2 regions of the Exiguobacterium sp. ZOR0005 genome follow, and region 2 is predicted to be linked to the other one. Evidence: riboswitches for the same ligand, from Rfam matches in the RefSeq annotation. Region 2 holds a riboswitch; the other holds the start of a gene.
What was found. A riboswitch is a leader RNA that binds a small molecule or an ion and turns the genes downstream of it on or off. The one in region 2 is predicted to bind thiamine pyrophosphate.
Positions count from the first base shown of each region.

Region 1: linked by a shared signal. The riboswitch ahead of L971_RS10615 (YkoF family thiamine/hydroxymethylpyrimidine-binding protein) and the one ahead of tenA (thiaminase II) in region 2 are both predicted to bind thiamine pyrophosphate.

Region 1 covers NZ_JTLB01000024.1:19,140-26,534, reverse strand. The annotation lists gene rlmN (23S rRNA (adenine(2503)-C(2))-methyltransferase RlmN) at 1-131, shown strand, start outside; gene L971_RS10630 (SMP-30/gluconolactonase/LRE family protein) at 281-1,162, shown strand; gene L971_RS10625 (hypothetical protein) at 1,175-1,438, shown strand; gene L971_RS10620 (GTP-binding protein) at 1,545-2,738, shown strand; TPP riboswitch at 2,800-2,900, shown strand; gene L971_RS10615 (YkoF family thiamine/hydroxymethylpyrimidine-binding protein) at 2,980-3,573, shown strand; gene L971_RS10610 (ECF transporter S component) at 3,566-4,141, shown strand; gene L971_RS10605 (ABC transporter ATP-binding protein) at 4,134-5,465, shown strand; gene L971_RS10600 (energy-coupling factor transporter transmembrane protein EcfT) at 5,462-6,199, shown strand; gene L971_RS10595 (DUF1643 domain-containing protein) at 6,214-6,801, opposite strand; gene L971_RS10590 (lytic transglycosylase domain-containing protein) at 6,835-7,395, opposite strand, start outside.
Region 2 covers NZ_JTLB01000013.1:6,537-13,931, reverse strand. The annotation lists gene L971_RS05400 (SDR family oxidoreductase) at 100-732, opposite strand; gene thiE (thiamine phosphate synthase) at 756-1,397, opposite strand; gene thiD (bifunctional hydroxymethylpyrimidine kinase/phosphomethylpyrimidine kinase) at 1,366-2,208, opposite strand; gene thiM (hydroxyethylthiazole kinase) at 2,205-2,993, opposite strand; gene tenA (thiaminase II) at 2,990-3,664, opposite strand; TPP riboswitch at 3,747-3,851, opposite strand; gene pelG (exopolysaccharide Pel transporter PelG) at 3,913-5,361, opposite strand; gene pelF (GT4 family glycosyltransferase PelF) at 5,342-6,760, opposite strand; gene L971_RS05365 (DUF2194 domain-containing protein) at 6,757-7,395, opposite strand, start outside.

The DNA of each region.
Region 1 (7,395 bases), on a different contig from region 2:
TTATGGCGTTTTATGATATTTTGAAAAAACGCGGAATCAACACAGGTGTCCGTCTCGAACACGGGACCGACATCGATGCGGCCTGCGGTCAGCTCCGTAGCAAGCATATGAACGTTGAAGGTGCAAAATAAAGTTGAGCTCTCTCTCCTGAATCGGTGAGAGAGTTTTTTTGTCCTCACTTGTCGGCAAATCGACCGAAACAATTTACAGATTCATGCATAGACCGGTCCGGCGAAGGGAATAGTCTCTTGACATCATAGTAGAGAGTGGAGGCTATTCAATGGAGAACGTGAACGCGACATGTTGGATTCGAGTCAGAAATACGCTTGGGGAGGGACCTTGTTGGGACGCCGAACTGAAGCGGTTTTATTGGGTCGATATCGAGGGGCACACGCTCTGGTGGTATGACGAAAAAGAAGACGAGATCTCGTCGTTCGATATGGGACAACAAATCGGTTTCGCCGTTCCGAAAGTGACCGATGGCGTCATCGTCGGATTAAAGGACGGCATCTACGAATGGGACGAGACGTCGAGAGAACTCGACAAGCTCGTCGAACTCGACGACCCGGAAGGCGTGTTGCGATTCAACGACGGAAAGGCCGACCCGTATGGACGGATTTTTGCGGGAACGCTCCATTTGAACGATAAAGACGAACAGGCGACACTTTACCGCTTGAACCGGGATGGTACGACCGAGGAAATGTTGACGAATTTGACTTTGTCGAACGGATTGACGTGGTCTCCGGACCATCAAACGTTTTATCATATCGATACGCCGACCGAGACGGTTCGACGTTACCCATTCGATTTGAAGACGGGAACGCTCGGCGAAGGCGAGGCCGTGATTGATTTCAAGGAAGAGGACGGTTTCCCGGACGGTATGACCTCGGATGAGGATGGGTACTTATGGATCGCCCACTTCGCCGGCGGAAAAGTGTCGCGCTGGAATCCGGACACGGGCGAAAAAGTGCTCGAAGTGTCTGTCCCGGCGCCGAACGTCACATCGTGTTGTTTTATCGGCGACGACTTGAACCAACTCGCCATCACGACGGCGCGAGAAGGCATGGACGAGGAGGCGCTCGAAACGTACCCGGACGCAGGGTCGGTGTTTAAAATCGATACAGAAGTGAAAGGGATGCCACTTTATCGTTTCGGACGTTAAGGAGGGAGAACGATGGTGAAACGAATGCTCGTTCGAGCGGGAATCGGTCTGGCGCTCGCGGCGGTGGCCCGAGTCGGAATCAAAAAGTTTCTCGACGACCGCGAGACGATAGATCATTCTTATCTCGAACCGAAGTGGGACGAGACGCCGAGCGTGGACGCGGACAAAGATGAGGACGAGGTCGGCTTGACACAGCTCGATTCGATTTATCGGGCCGAGTGGCAAGCGAACGCTTACCCGCGTTCCGAGGCGGAACGGAAAGCGCTCGAAGAATAGCCACGTTTGGAAACACGCTCAAATCGAGCGTGTTTTTTTGTTGACAACACGGTCAATCCCGTTCATTATCTAAAAAGTAATGATTACTATTTAGGGGATGTTAATGATGAAACGAATTCCAGTCACTGTGTTGTCAGGCTATCTTGGGAGCGGCAAGACGACGTTAATGAACCATATATTAAACAACCGCACCGGCAAGAAATATGCCGTCATCGTCAACGATATGAGTGAATTAAATATCGATGAGCGCTTAATCGAGCAAGGCGGCTTCTCGCGGACAGATGAAAAGTTGGTCGAGCTGTCGAACGGCTGTATTTGTTGCACGCTCCGTGAAGACCTCCTCGAGGCGGTACAAGAGCTTACGAACGATCGTGAGCTCGACGGGATCATCATCGAGTCATCCGGAATCTCTGAACCGATTCCCGTGGCCCAGACGTTCACGTATGCCGATGACGCGCTCGGCATCGACTTGACGAGCCGTGTCTATATCGATGCGATGGTGACCGTCGTTGACGCCTACCGTTTCTTGAAAGACTTCAACTCCGGTGAGTCGCTTCACGAGCGGAAACAAGCGATTGATGAGACGGATGTCCGTGAAGTCGTCGACCTGCTCGTCGACCAAGTCGAGTTCGCCGACATCATCGTCTTGAACAAGGCCGATCGGGTGTCTGACACCGAACTGAACGAGATGGCCGGGCTGTTGAAGACGCTCAACCCGTCAGCAAAACTGTTGACGTCGGTCCATTCGAACGTCGACTTGTCGGAACTGCTAGACGTCAAGCTGTTCGATTTCGAACAGGCGATGCACGCGGCCGGCTGGATTCAAGAGCTTGAGGCGGAAGAACACACGCCGGAGACCGAGGAGTACGGCATCAGCTCGTTCGTCTATCGCCGTCGTCGCCCGTTCCACCCGGAGCGACTCCATGCGTGGATCGAACAGTTCCCAGAGGAAGTCGTCCGAGCGAAAGGATTCCTTTGGATCGCCTCGCGCAACGACATCGCCTGCCTGTTCTCGCAGGCCGGATACGCCTCGACGCTCGAGCACGCCGGACGCTGGCTCGCCACGCTGCCAGAAGAGGAACGTCGTCTCATGTTCGCGGCAGAACCGGAGCTTGCTGAGGACTATATCGAGCCGTACGGCGACCGCCAGACCGAGCTCGTCTTGATCGGGCAGCGGATAGACCGTGCGACCGTCGAATCAGCGCTCGACGCCTGCCTGTTGACCGACGATGAGATGTCGCTCGATTGGACGATGTTGAACGACACGCTCCCGGGTAGCGGCGTCGTCACTTTCTCATAAACCGTTTACAAACGCAAACGAGTCGACTATACTGTTCCTTGCATGAACAACCGCATATATTGGACTACACTAGGGGTGCTTCGGCTGAGATGTGAGCATGGCTCCAATCCCTTATGACTCGATCCGGGTAATACCGGCGTGAGGAAGTGTGGCACTTTTTCTAATGGACTTCAATTGGACGAGTGGCCGCATTCTCATGGATGCGGCTTTTTTGTGCATATAGAAAAAGGGGGAATGCAACATGAACGAGCAATGTGGAACGAGCCCGATCGTCGGGTTCCGCTTTACACTGAGCCCGATGACGTCGGATTTCGTGAGCGTCATCAAAGGGGCATTGAAGGAGACGGATTTACAGAACGTCTGGCGCCACACCGATGACGTCTCGACGGTCATCCGGGGACGGAGTGAGCACGTGTTCGATGTGGCCAAATCAATCCTGTCGCATGCGACGAAGACAGGGACGCACGTCTCGATGAGCGGGACGTTCTCGGTCGGTTGCCCGGGTGACACGATGGGGGACAACCTGCTCGAGGTGACGAGCGAGCCTGTGAACGGACCGGTCGGCGCCCAATACGTCTCCTCCCAGTTCGCGCTCTATCCGCTCGGTGACGAGCAATATATGGACATCATCTATGAAGAGATCGATTTCGCGAAATCACGTGGTGTGTTCAACGATTCGATGCATTACGCCTCGGGCATCCACGGCGACATCGAGCCGGTGTTCTCGTTTTATGAGGCGACGTTCGACCGGGTCCGTGCGAAGACGAGCCACGTCGTCATGACGGTGACGTTCAGCGTGAACAGTCCGTCGCATGAGGAACGCAATGATGCTTAAATCGTGGAAGTTGAAAGAGGTCGTCTTGTTGTCGCTGTTATCGGTCGTGTTCGCCGTCGTCTATTTGGCGTTCGTCCATGTCGGGAACCTTTGGGCCGGCTTGATCGGACCGATCGCCTACGAATGGATCTTCGGAATTTGGTTCATCGTCTCGATTATCGCGGCTTACATCATTCGAAAGCCCGGCGCCGCGTTTTTGTCGGAAGTGCTCGCGGCGACGATCGAGATGATGATCGGGAACGCCATCGGTCCGCGGATCATTCTCGTCGGGATCGTTCAAGGACTCGGGGCCGAGGCGGCGTTCGCCTTGACCGGTTATAAACGGTACGACCTTTGGGTGCTCATGCTCGCCGGGTTCGGTGCGGCCGTGACGAGCTTCGCCTATACGTACGTCATGGGCGGTCTCGCGGCGCTCAGTCCGACATACGTCGCCACGATGTTCGCCCTCCGCGCGACGAGCGGCATGCTCATCGCTGGACTCGGAGGGAAGATATTGAGTGACTTGTTGCTTCGGACGGGTGCGCTCGAAGGGTACGCCGTCGCGCGGCAAGGACGCGTGCATGGTTGAGGCGGAACAGCTGACGTTTCGTTATCCAGGTAAGCCGACCGACGTCTTGTCGGACGTCACGCTCACGCTCCGGGATGGGAGGACGCTCATCACCGGGGCGAGCGGGTCGGGGAAATCGACACTGTTTGCTATGTTCAACCGTCTCTATCCGGATAACTGTGACGGGATCGTGACGGGACGATTGCACTTGTTCAATCGATCGTATGATACGTACGCGGCCGGTGAAGTGAATCGGCGCGTCGGGACGGTGTTTCAAGATCCGGACAGTCAGTTCGTCATGCAGACGGTGGAGGAGGAACTGATTTTCACGCTCGAAAACTTCGGGGTCGCGCGGGGCGAGATGTCGGAGCGTGTCACGGCGATCTTGCATGCGCTCGGCTTGTCCGAGTATCGCAACCGCACCATCCATGACTTGTCAGGGGGCGAGAAGCAACAGATCGCCGTCGCCTGTGCTTTGGTCGGCCGACCGGAATGGCTATTGCTCGACGAGCCGCTCGCCCACCTCGACCCGGAGACGGCGCATCGTTTCGTCCGTTGGTTCGACGGCGTCGCCCGCACCGTCAACGTTGTCGTCATTGAACACCGACCGTACGTATGGGGCGATTTCTTCGACCGGCAAGTCGAGCTTGTGGAGGGACGAATCGTCAAGGATGGGCCGTTCGAGATGCGCCCGGACTATACGTTCGCATCGATTGGGAGCCACAAAGGGGAATATAATTTATTTCACATACCGAATTTCAAACGAAATGAATTTGAACTCGCAGCGAGCGACTTGACCGTCGCCGAGGGAGAAGTCGTCGCTATCCTCGGTCGAAACGGGAGCGGCAAGTCGACATGGCTCAGAAGTCTGGCTCGCAATCATCGTGACGTCGGGTTCGTCCCGCAATCCCCGGCACACTTGTTCGTGACAAGTGACCTGACAAGTGAACTCAAATACGGGCACGATCGTCCGATCGAAGACATGTTGACGCGGCTCGGGCTCGGACCGTTGCGGGATGCGCATCCGCTCTCACTCAGTCACGGTCAAAAACGGCGACTCGCCATCGGGGTGATGATGCTCTCGGAGAAACGATTGATCGCATTTGATGAACCGACGGCAGGACAAGACGAGGCTTCGCTTCGAGCGCTCCATGATTTGATGGCCGAACGTGCGGATGCGGGACAGGCGGTGTTGTTCGTGACACACGACCTCAGTTTTGCTCGGGTCGCGAACACGTACTATTTGATGCATGAGGGGGAGTTGAGCGGCCCTTATGATGCTTCGCTATGGGACGACCCGGAATTATTGCGGAGGCATGGGCTGTTGACGGAGGGATGGTCATGACATTTCATGAGATGAACCCGACCGTCAAGTTTATGACCGTGACATGTCTCATGTTCGGTCTCGCTTTTATGTACAATCCGTGGACACCACTCGCTGTATTTCTCGGCACGATTCTCCTGCAAACGCTTTTCGCCGACGTGAGCTGGAAGCGATGGGGGCTGTTCATGATCCCATTCTTATTGACCGCCGTCGGGACGCTATGGACGACACTCGTCTTCGGCAGAGAGGCGAGCGGAGAAGTCGTGTTCACGCTGTTCGGCAATGACGTCACCGAGGAGAACGTGATGCTCGCTCTGACACTCGCCTTGCGCGTGTTGGCGTTCACGGTTTTGTCGCTCCTTTTCACGCTGACGACGGACCCGAAGCGATTCGTCTACAGCTTGATGCAGCAAGGAAAGTTGTCGCCAAAGATCGCCTACAGCGTTTTCGTCGGATTTCGCTTTTTCCCGATTTTAAAGAGCGAGCTCATGCAACTTTACGAAACACATGCGTTGAGAGGTGTGCGCTTGGAGACGAGGCGGGATCACATCCGTCACGCGCCAAAACTGCTCATCCCGCTGCTCGCCGGGGCGATCCGTCAAGCCGAACGAATCGCGTTCTCGATGGAGGCTCGCGGGTTTACGGGGGAAGGACGTTCTTCGTACGAGGTGATCCCGGTCACAAAGAACGACTTTTTATTGGCGGCTCTTCTCGTCGCGCTGTTCGGAATAAGTGTATGGATAGGTGTACGCTAAAAAAACAGGATGACTCACTCGGAGTCATCCTGTTTTGTCTCTTTCACGATGCGAAACTTCGGTTTCACTGATTCATTGTTGAACGCCTCGAGCACGGTGTTCTCGTTGGCCATACGAATTTGTTGCGGTTCGCCTTTTGACGTCGTGCCGATACAGAACATGTTCGCCTCGTGATCGGCAAAGAGCGACTTGTAGGCTGTCGCGTGATGCATGAGCCGGCCGGGTGACCCCCAACCAACGATGGCCATACCGCCGCTTTTCTCGACGTCGTCGAGCGTCTCTTCGACATAATGATAGTTCACCTCGTCAAGTTGGGACTCGACGTACGGCAAGTTGTCGTTGATGGCGAGCGTCGGGACGAGGCTGATGACGCGCACTTCTCGAATCGGCTGATCCAAATGGTTACGCATGAGCATATAGGCGCGTTGTGTCGTCGTCCCGGACAAGAACGCATCGCTCATCCGAGGCGAATAGATGATGACGGCACAGATCACGCCGTCGACGACATCCGTGAACTCGTAAGAGCGCATATAACGTTTCGTCTTATCGTCGTTGAAAATCGATTTGACTCGAATCGTCACTTCCTCGATTTGCGTGTTCATTTCGTTTCCTCACTTCAACTGGTAATTTTCCTGTCACGTCAACTTGGCGAACCATTCCAAATAGCGAATCGTGTACCGCGCGACTTGTTGCTTCGTCGTCTTGCCGTCTCCTGGGAGAAGGGTGACCTCGGTCTGGTATTGGTCGTAAAACGACATGACGTTGTCGACGTACTGCTCACTTCGATTGTATTCAAAGATGGCCGAACGAATCGACTCGTTCGAATCACTCGTCTGTCCGCCGTGTTCACTCAAATAATAGGCTGCCGTATGCGCCGAGTCGATCAGGCTGTGCGGATCGGCTTGTCCATCGCCGTTGCCGTCACGGCCGAGACCGCCATATTGCTCGATTAAAGTTAAATCGGTCAAATCGATCTCGTCTTCTGGCACATCGCCTTTCTGATCGTCCGTGTCATACTGCCAGCCGAGCCACGTCCGTGGCATGAACTGGAACGGTCCGATCGCCCCGACCGAAGAGCGCATCGAGGAGCTGTGTGAGAAGATCGTCTCGACACGATGGACGGCGGCGAGCAAACGCCAATCGACGTCATACGCGTCGGCCGCATCCTCATACACCGCGACGTGGTCGGCAGGGAC
Region 2 (7,395 bases):
ATACGTCTATATTTTCTCTATCGGACGTTTCGTTTCCTTTATCGAGCCAAAGGGCACATTCCAAAAAAAAACGAACGGAACAAAGTCCGTTCGTACCTGTTATAGTGTGTCTTCAATCGCCGTGTCACCTTTGACGAGGTCGATCGCTTTATTGTAAGCCGCATCATGTCCGATCACGTGGGCGAGGAAAGCCGCCACGTCGGCGCGTGGAACTTCACCGGTCGACACGTCGCCCGTCTTCACTTTTCCGGTGCCAGCGTCATCCGTGAGCGCACCTGGACGAACGATCGTGTATGTCAATCCGCTCTCTTCGAGCACACGGTCCGCGTGATGTTTCGCGACGTAATATGGTTTCATCTCATCCGGCCATGCCGAACGGTCTTCCGCTTTCAACGCGCTCACCATGACGAATTGCTTCACGTCTTGTTGTTTCGCGGCTTCGATGCTTTTCGCTGCGCCGTCTAAATCGATCAACAACGTCTTATCGGCTCCGGTGTTCCCGCCAGAACCGGCTGCGAACACGACGACGTCGGCGTTGCCGATAGCGTCCGTCAAGTTCGCGACATCGCCTTCAAGGTCACCGAGCACGGCCTGATAGCCCTTGTTTTTAAAATCCTCAAGCTGTTCTTCTTTTCGTACCATCGCCGTCACGTCATGCTTACCTTCCTCATGTAAGCGTTCGACGAGCTGTTTCCCAATCTGTCCGTTCGCACCAATTACAAATACGTTCATTTGTCTTCCTCCTCGAATCGAATTCAGAGACACTTGAAACGTCGTGTGGCTGTTGCCACGTCCGGCGCCGAAGCGATGGCCGAGATGATGGCGACCCCGTCGGCCCCGTCACGTCGAATCTCTTCGACGTGCTCAGGCCGAATGCCCCCGATCCCCACGATCGGGAGCTCCCGATACGCCGCCCGCACTTCACGGATGAGCGTCGTGCCGTTCACTTCACCGGCGTCCTCTTTCGAGTCCGTCGGCAAGACGGGTCCGATGCCGACGTAGTCCGCATGCTCGATGGCCGTCGCCGCTTCTTCGAGCGAATGCACCGAAACCCCGAGCCATTTGTCTGCCCCGATCATCTGTCTGACGCGATGGGCTGACACATCTTCTTGACCGACATGTACCCCGTCCGCATCGAGTTTCAATGCCAAGTCGACGTCGTCGTTTACGATAAACGGCACACCGTACGTGCGACAAAGTTGAAACAACGCTCGGGCCACCGCTTCTTTTTCATCTCCATACAGTGCCTCTTTTCCTTTTTCGCGAAATTGGAAACATGTAACGCCACATTGGAGTGCCGTCTCGACCGTCCGGAAGATATCTTTCGTGTTCGTCGTCCCACAGATGAAGTAAAGCTCTAGCCGTTCAGCGAGCCCGGCTTGTCGTGATCGTTTCAAGCGTCACACCCTCCTCTCCATACGTGCCGTACGCCCAGTGGTTCGTCGGCCCATGTCCGGCACCGATATCGAGACCGTGCGTGATCGCGCTTTGGATGAACCGCTTCGCCGTCACGGTCGCCTCGATGATCGGACGACCTTTGGCGAGCTCGGCCGTGAGCGCCGCCGAGAACGTGCACCCGGTGCCGTGCGTGTCAAACGTCTGGATACGAGTTGCCGAGACGAGGAAAGCCTCTGACGCCGTCAAGACGAGGTCTTCGGCACGTTCCCCTTCGAGATGTCCCCCTTTTAAGACGACCGCCTTCGCGCCTAGTGACAAGATCCGTTCCGCCGCCTCAAAACGGTCTTGAAATGAACGAATCGTCAAACCCGTCAACACCTCCGCTTCCGGCACGTTCGGCGTGACGACCGTCGCGAGGGGCAGCAAGGACGTCTTGAGCGCCTCGACGGCTGTGTCTTGAAGTAGGGACGCCCCACCTTTTGCGATCATGACCGGGTCGACGACGAGCTGTTTGAACGCATGCCGCTTCACGCCGGAAGCGACGGTCTCGATTCGGCTCGCATCGAACAACATCCCGGTCTTGCACGCCTCGATTGAAAAATCGGAACCGATCGCATCGAGTTGTTGCGCGAGCAGTTCGGTCGAGACCGCTTCAACGCCATGCACACCTCGTGTGTTTTGAGCCGTGACTGCCGTCAAGACGCTCGTGCCGAATACACCGAGCTCTTGGAACGTCTTCAAGTCGGCTTGAATGCCGGCGCCGCCGCCTGAGTCGGAACCGGCGATCGTCAACACTTGTGTGCGCTTCATGAGACCACCTCGATCCGGTCGCTCGGTAGTTCGACCGCGGTCATCTTACCGAGTTCGTTCAAGAAGTGGATCGGGAAATCGCCCGACCCTTCGGCACGCATTGTCGCGAGTTCCCCGCAACGGGCGTACCCGGCGAGCGCCGTCGACGTCGCGGTCATCGCATCGGACTCGACCGCAAGAAATGCGCCGACGACCGCACTGAGCAAACAGCCGGTCCCGGTCGTCCGTGTCATCACTTCGGTCCCTCCTTTGATTTCAATCGTCACGTCCCCGTCACTGACGACATCCGTCTCTCCGGTCACGGCAACGACACAGCGATACCGCTTGGCCGCCTCGCGCGCGATGTGTGTCACGTCATGCAACGCTTCCCCGCCATCGACCCCTCGCGTGTGGGCCGTTCGGTCAATCAATGTCGCCATCTCACCGGCGTTGCCACGAATGACGGTCACTTGCACCTGTGCGAGGATCGCGGTCGCCACTTGACGCCGAAACGATGTCGCGCCGACACCGACCGGGTCGAAAACGATGGGACGTCCCGCAGCGTTTGCCGCTTGCCCGGCCCGAATCATCGTCGCTTCGGTCGATGCATCGAGCGTTCCGATGTTCAATACGAGCGCATCGCTCACTGTAGCCATTTCCGCCACTTCCTCGACAGCGGACGCCATGACCGGTGACGCGCCGACGGCGAGCAGACCGTTCGCTGAAAAGTTCGCGACGACGATGTTCGTGATGTTATGGATGAGCGGTCGCTCGGCCCGGACTTTGTCCCATAAATCGCGCTTCATCGGCTCACCTCCACCGGGACGTCCCACGTCTCAAGCGTCCATGCCATCTGCCAAAACGCCACTTCATAGTAACAGCTCTTCAAGAACGATTGACGATAACGGGTGCGCTCGACTTCGGTCGCCTGTTCGGCCAACAGATCGAGACGGTCAATCTGCTCTTCGACGAGTTCACGGAACCATTCCGACCCGTACGTGGCAATCCAAGCCGTATAGATTGGATGCTCCGGCTTCGCGTTTTTCAACCGTTCCCCGATCTCGTAGTACACCCAGTAACACGGCAGAATCGCCGCGAGCACATCCCCGAGCGTCGGTCCGGCTTGTTGCATGTGCATCGCGTATGCGTATGCGGTCGGTGCCGGCTCGAACCCACGTCTTTCTTCTTCGGTCACGTCAAGCATCGTAAAGAACTCACGGTGTAACGCGTGTTCAGCTTCAATCGTGTGTAGGGCATGCGTCAAAAATCGGCTCGACAGCTCCATGTCGTGCGATAAAATCGCTCCCTTCGCCTGCACTTTTGAGAACTGGTTCAAATAGTACGAGTCTTGCAAGACGTAGTGGCGAAACTTCGCCTCGTCGAGCGTTCCCTCACCTAGTGCTTGAACGAACGGGTGGTCAAAACTTGCTTGGAACAAAGCATCCGCCTCTTGTCGGATTTGTTGTGTGAACGTCATTTCCGTCTCCCCCTTTGTTGTATGAAAAAAGACGCCGCCTCCCATAACGGAAGCGGCGTCGGACATACACAGAGGGTGAGACAAGTCATTTCGCCCACTTCCCTACGCTAGCGTGAACTAGATCAGGTTCAAAGGGTCTGGACCTCGTCCATCTCAGCCGCGTCATGCGACTCCCCTAGTGGCAAACATTATGAAATTCGGTCGTCTTCGGTCACATCATACCAATCTTTTGATGAAATAGGAACCCTTCAACGTGAGAAGCGGCGGTTCAACACACTTCCCATATTGGAGAACCGTTCCGTTCCGAGTTTACGCCGATTCGAAGAGGCAAACACGTAATAATCGACTTTCCCCATGAAGTAAATCAAACGGAGGCCGGCGATAAAGAACGTGATCGTCGTACTGACTGCAAAACCGACGCCATACCAATCGATGCCTCGCGGAAGCAACAGCGTCGTGAACAAAGCGTTGAACGTGAAAAACGACAAGTTGACGAGAAGCGCACCACGCCGATCTTCGAAGTAGAGCAACAGTAGCGTCAACACGAGAATCATCGCATTCGCGAACGCGGCAAGTGTCGTCATCCGGAAGATTTGCCCAACTTCCTCTGGTACGCCGATCCAACCGACGAAGACACCGGCCATGAGCACCGCGAACAGTGTGACGACGCCTTGACTCCGGCCGAGGCGAATCAACTCATTTTTCAAGACGGTCGTCATCGTCTGTTTCGCTTTGTCGATTTGATGGAGTGCCCCGCCGTAATTGATGAGCCCATAAAACGTACGGTACCGTTCATAAAATCTCGTCTCGACGGCGACGACGAACAGCAACTGAGTCGGGACAATCGTCAAGTACGACCAAAACACGGCCGTGTCGTAGTAGGGATTAAACACGAACGAATCAGCGACGACCATCCGTCCCTCACCGAACCAGATGATGAAGTTCGTCACCCAAATCCCGAGGACGTACAAGACGCCGATTGCGAACAAGTCGGGGTAGAGATCAAAGTAACGGAAATAAGAGAACTCTCTCGTGGCGTAGCGGAGCGGGAACGTCCGCAACATCGCAAAGAATAATCCGAATAACGTCACGATCATCCCAGCGGTGAAGCCGGTCAACAACTCTAGGCTCGTCGGGTCTGCCATGATGCGGCTAATCAAGAACACGCCGCCGACCGCGATGAAACCACCGAGCAAAAAGCTGTATGCGATCGCCTGATAAAACTTGGCCGCGCTCAAAAACAAAAACATGACCCAGATGACGTTGATCGTCATGAACAAGACGAACAAAACGAGTTTATACACAAATGCGAGCGGGGAGATCATCCAAAAGATGCTGTACATGATGACCGCCGCGAGCATCGTCACTTTCAACATGCCGGTAAAGACGGGAAAGATCTCATGCGCCTTTTTCTCATAGAATAAGTCGGCGACGTAGCGCGTGACGACGAGCTGTTGAAAACTGAAGACAATTTGCGAAAAGATGAAGGCGTAAGACACGGACAGCATGAAAATCGTCCGTTCTTCCAGCGACAACATCGGCATTTGAAACGCCAGCCATTGAATCGTCCCGACGACCAAGATGACGATTAGCCACGGTCCTGACGTGACGAGGCCAGAGAACGTGTACGCCTTCAGCCGTGACGAATAGTAGTCTTCTTGAAACAGTTTTTGCAGTTTAAACCCGATGCCCGCCATACTGTTCCCTCCTCGCTTCATAGATGGCTTTGTAACGGTCGACGAACTGTTGCAACCGGTAATATTGACGCACGCGTTCGCGACCGTTCTTCCCGAAGCGCATCCGCTCGCGCGGATAGTCCATCATCCACTCGACTTTATCGGCAATCGCCTCCGGGTGGACCGGCGGAACGATGAATCCGGCCGGACCGAACGGGTCGTCCGTCCGGCCGTACAACAACTCCGAACACGCCCCGACATCGGTCGCCACCCAAGGGATGCCGGCGGCCATGCCTTCCAAAATAGCGAGCGGCTGTCCTTCCGAGATGCTCGTCAACAGCAATAAGTCAAACGTCGGCAGCCACTCTTGGACGTTCACTTTACCGACAAGTTCGACGTAGTCCGTAAGACCGCTCTGCTCGATGAGCAAACGGCACTCCTCTGCATATTCTTCATCCTCGTCGAGCGGTCCCATGATCGTCAATTTGAACAAGCGATTCCGCTCTTGCAAAATTTTGGCGCCGTAAATCATCGTTTTTAAATCTTTGATCGGTACGACACGGACGATCGCCCCGATTTGGAAGACGTCATGTTCGACCGGTTCGATGACAGGCCGGATATGGCGGTCGGCGATGCCGTTGGCGATAATCTTCGTCTTCTCGCTCGGTGCCCCGATCCACTCCTGGTATTCACGGTTCCGTTCAAACAACGTGATGATCTCGTCAGCCGCGTTGTACGCCTCGCGTGACAAGTGATGGAAAAATCGGACCCACCTCGGTTTGTACGGGGCCGGAATCCAGTACGATTGGAGAATCTCTTCTTCCCGCTCCCGGGAGTAGATGCCGTGTTCCGTCAAGATGAACGGGATGCCTTGCGTCTCTTTCATGTAAGAGGCGACCATCCCGGCATAACCGGTTGAGATGGAATGGACGAGATCGACTTTCGGGAGCGGTTGATGCAACACACGGAGTACCGGCATGTACATGCTTTGCCACATCCAGAAATAATCGATAAACGAGCCCCCGTTCATCTCCTCGGTATAGGCTGCTTTTACGTTTCGCCAAAAGAATTCACTGGCAAAAAACGCCTCGCTGGATGGGATTCGTGAACCAATAATTCCGAGCGCTTGTCGATTTGGACTTTTCAACATGAGCCAATCGGACAGTTTTTCTTCCTCCTCCGAATTTAGCTTCATCCGCCCTTTCCCTCGCTGTCCCGGTTCGTTCAAGTACAAATGGGTGACGCCAGAAACGTTCTCCGGCAACACGTATTTCATATCTTCCGGACGCTTCTCGGTAGGCTGGATTGAAATGATTTCAAATTCCACGTCCGGCATTTCTTCAAGGAGCGTCTGGGTCCAACTGGAGACGCCCCCGCTCACATATGGATAGCTTCCTTCTAGCACGAGTCCAATCTTCATTGTGCGTCCCCCTTGATGGCGATTTCGGCGCTCGCCGCCGTCAATGTGACTAAATAGAGTGGACGGTCCGCTTCCATCTGTTCGACTGTCCCGAAGGCGAACGTGCCGGTATCGATGGATTGGCCTGTTTTTAGTCGAACTGTGAAGTGTGACGGGTTGACGAGACCTTCACCCGACAAGTAAATGATGTTCTCATCAAACGATGCGTTCAAGTCGGCCGCTTGATACGTGATCAGTTTCTCTGTCGCATAGTGCTGAGTGTACGCTTGCAAATGCGGATAGTTGACGTTGATATCATCGATGATTTTTCTAAGACTCGCGAACATCGTATCCCAATCTCTTCCGAACGCCCGCTCCGGGTCGATGACATCGTCCGGGTGGATGAAGTGCGAGAAGACACCGAAATTGGCGATCGCATCGACCATTTGGAAAATCGATCCTTTTGACTCACCGTAGTCGCTCGTCACGCGCGGGAAATGGTACAGCTCCGGATGTGTCTCATCAAACTCAAATTCTTGGACAAAATCCCCGTTCTCAGATTCGCCCGTATAGAGCGATGCAATTGTCCGCAGCTCCGGCAACGCCTCGGCAATCGCATCGACGCCGGTACGGTTGAGCGCGTTCGACGGCGGCAC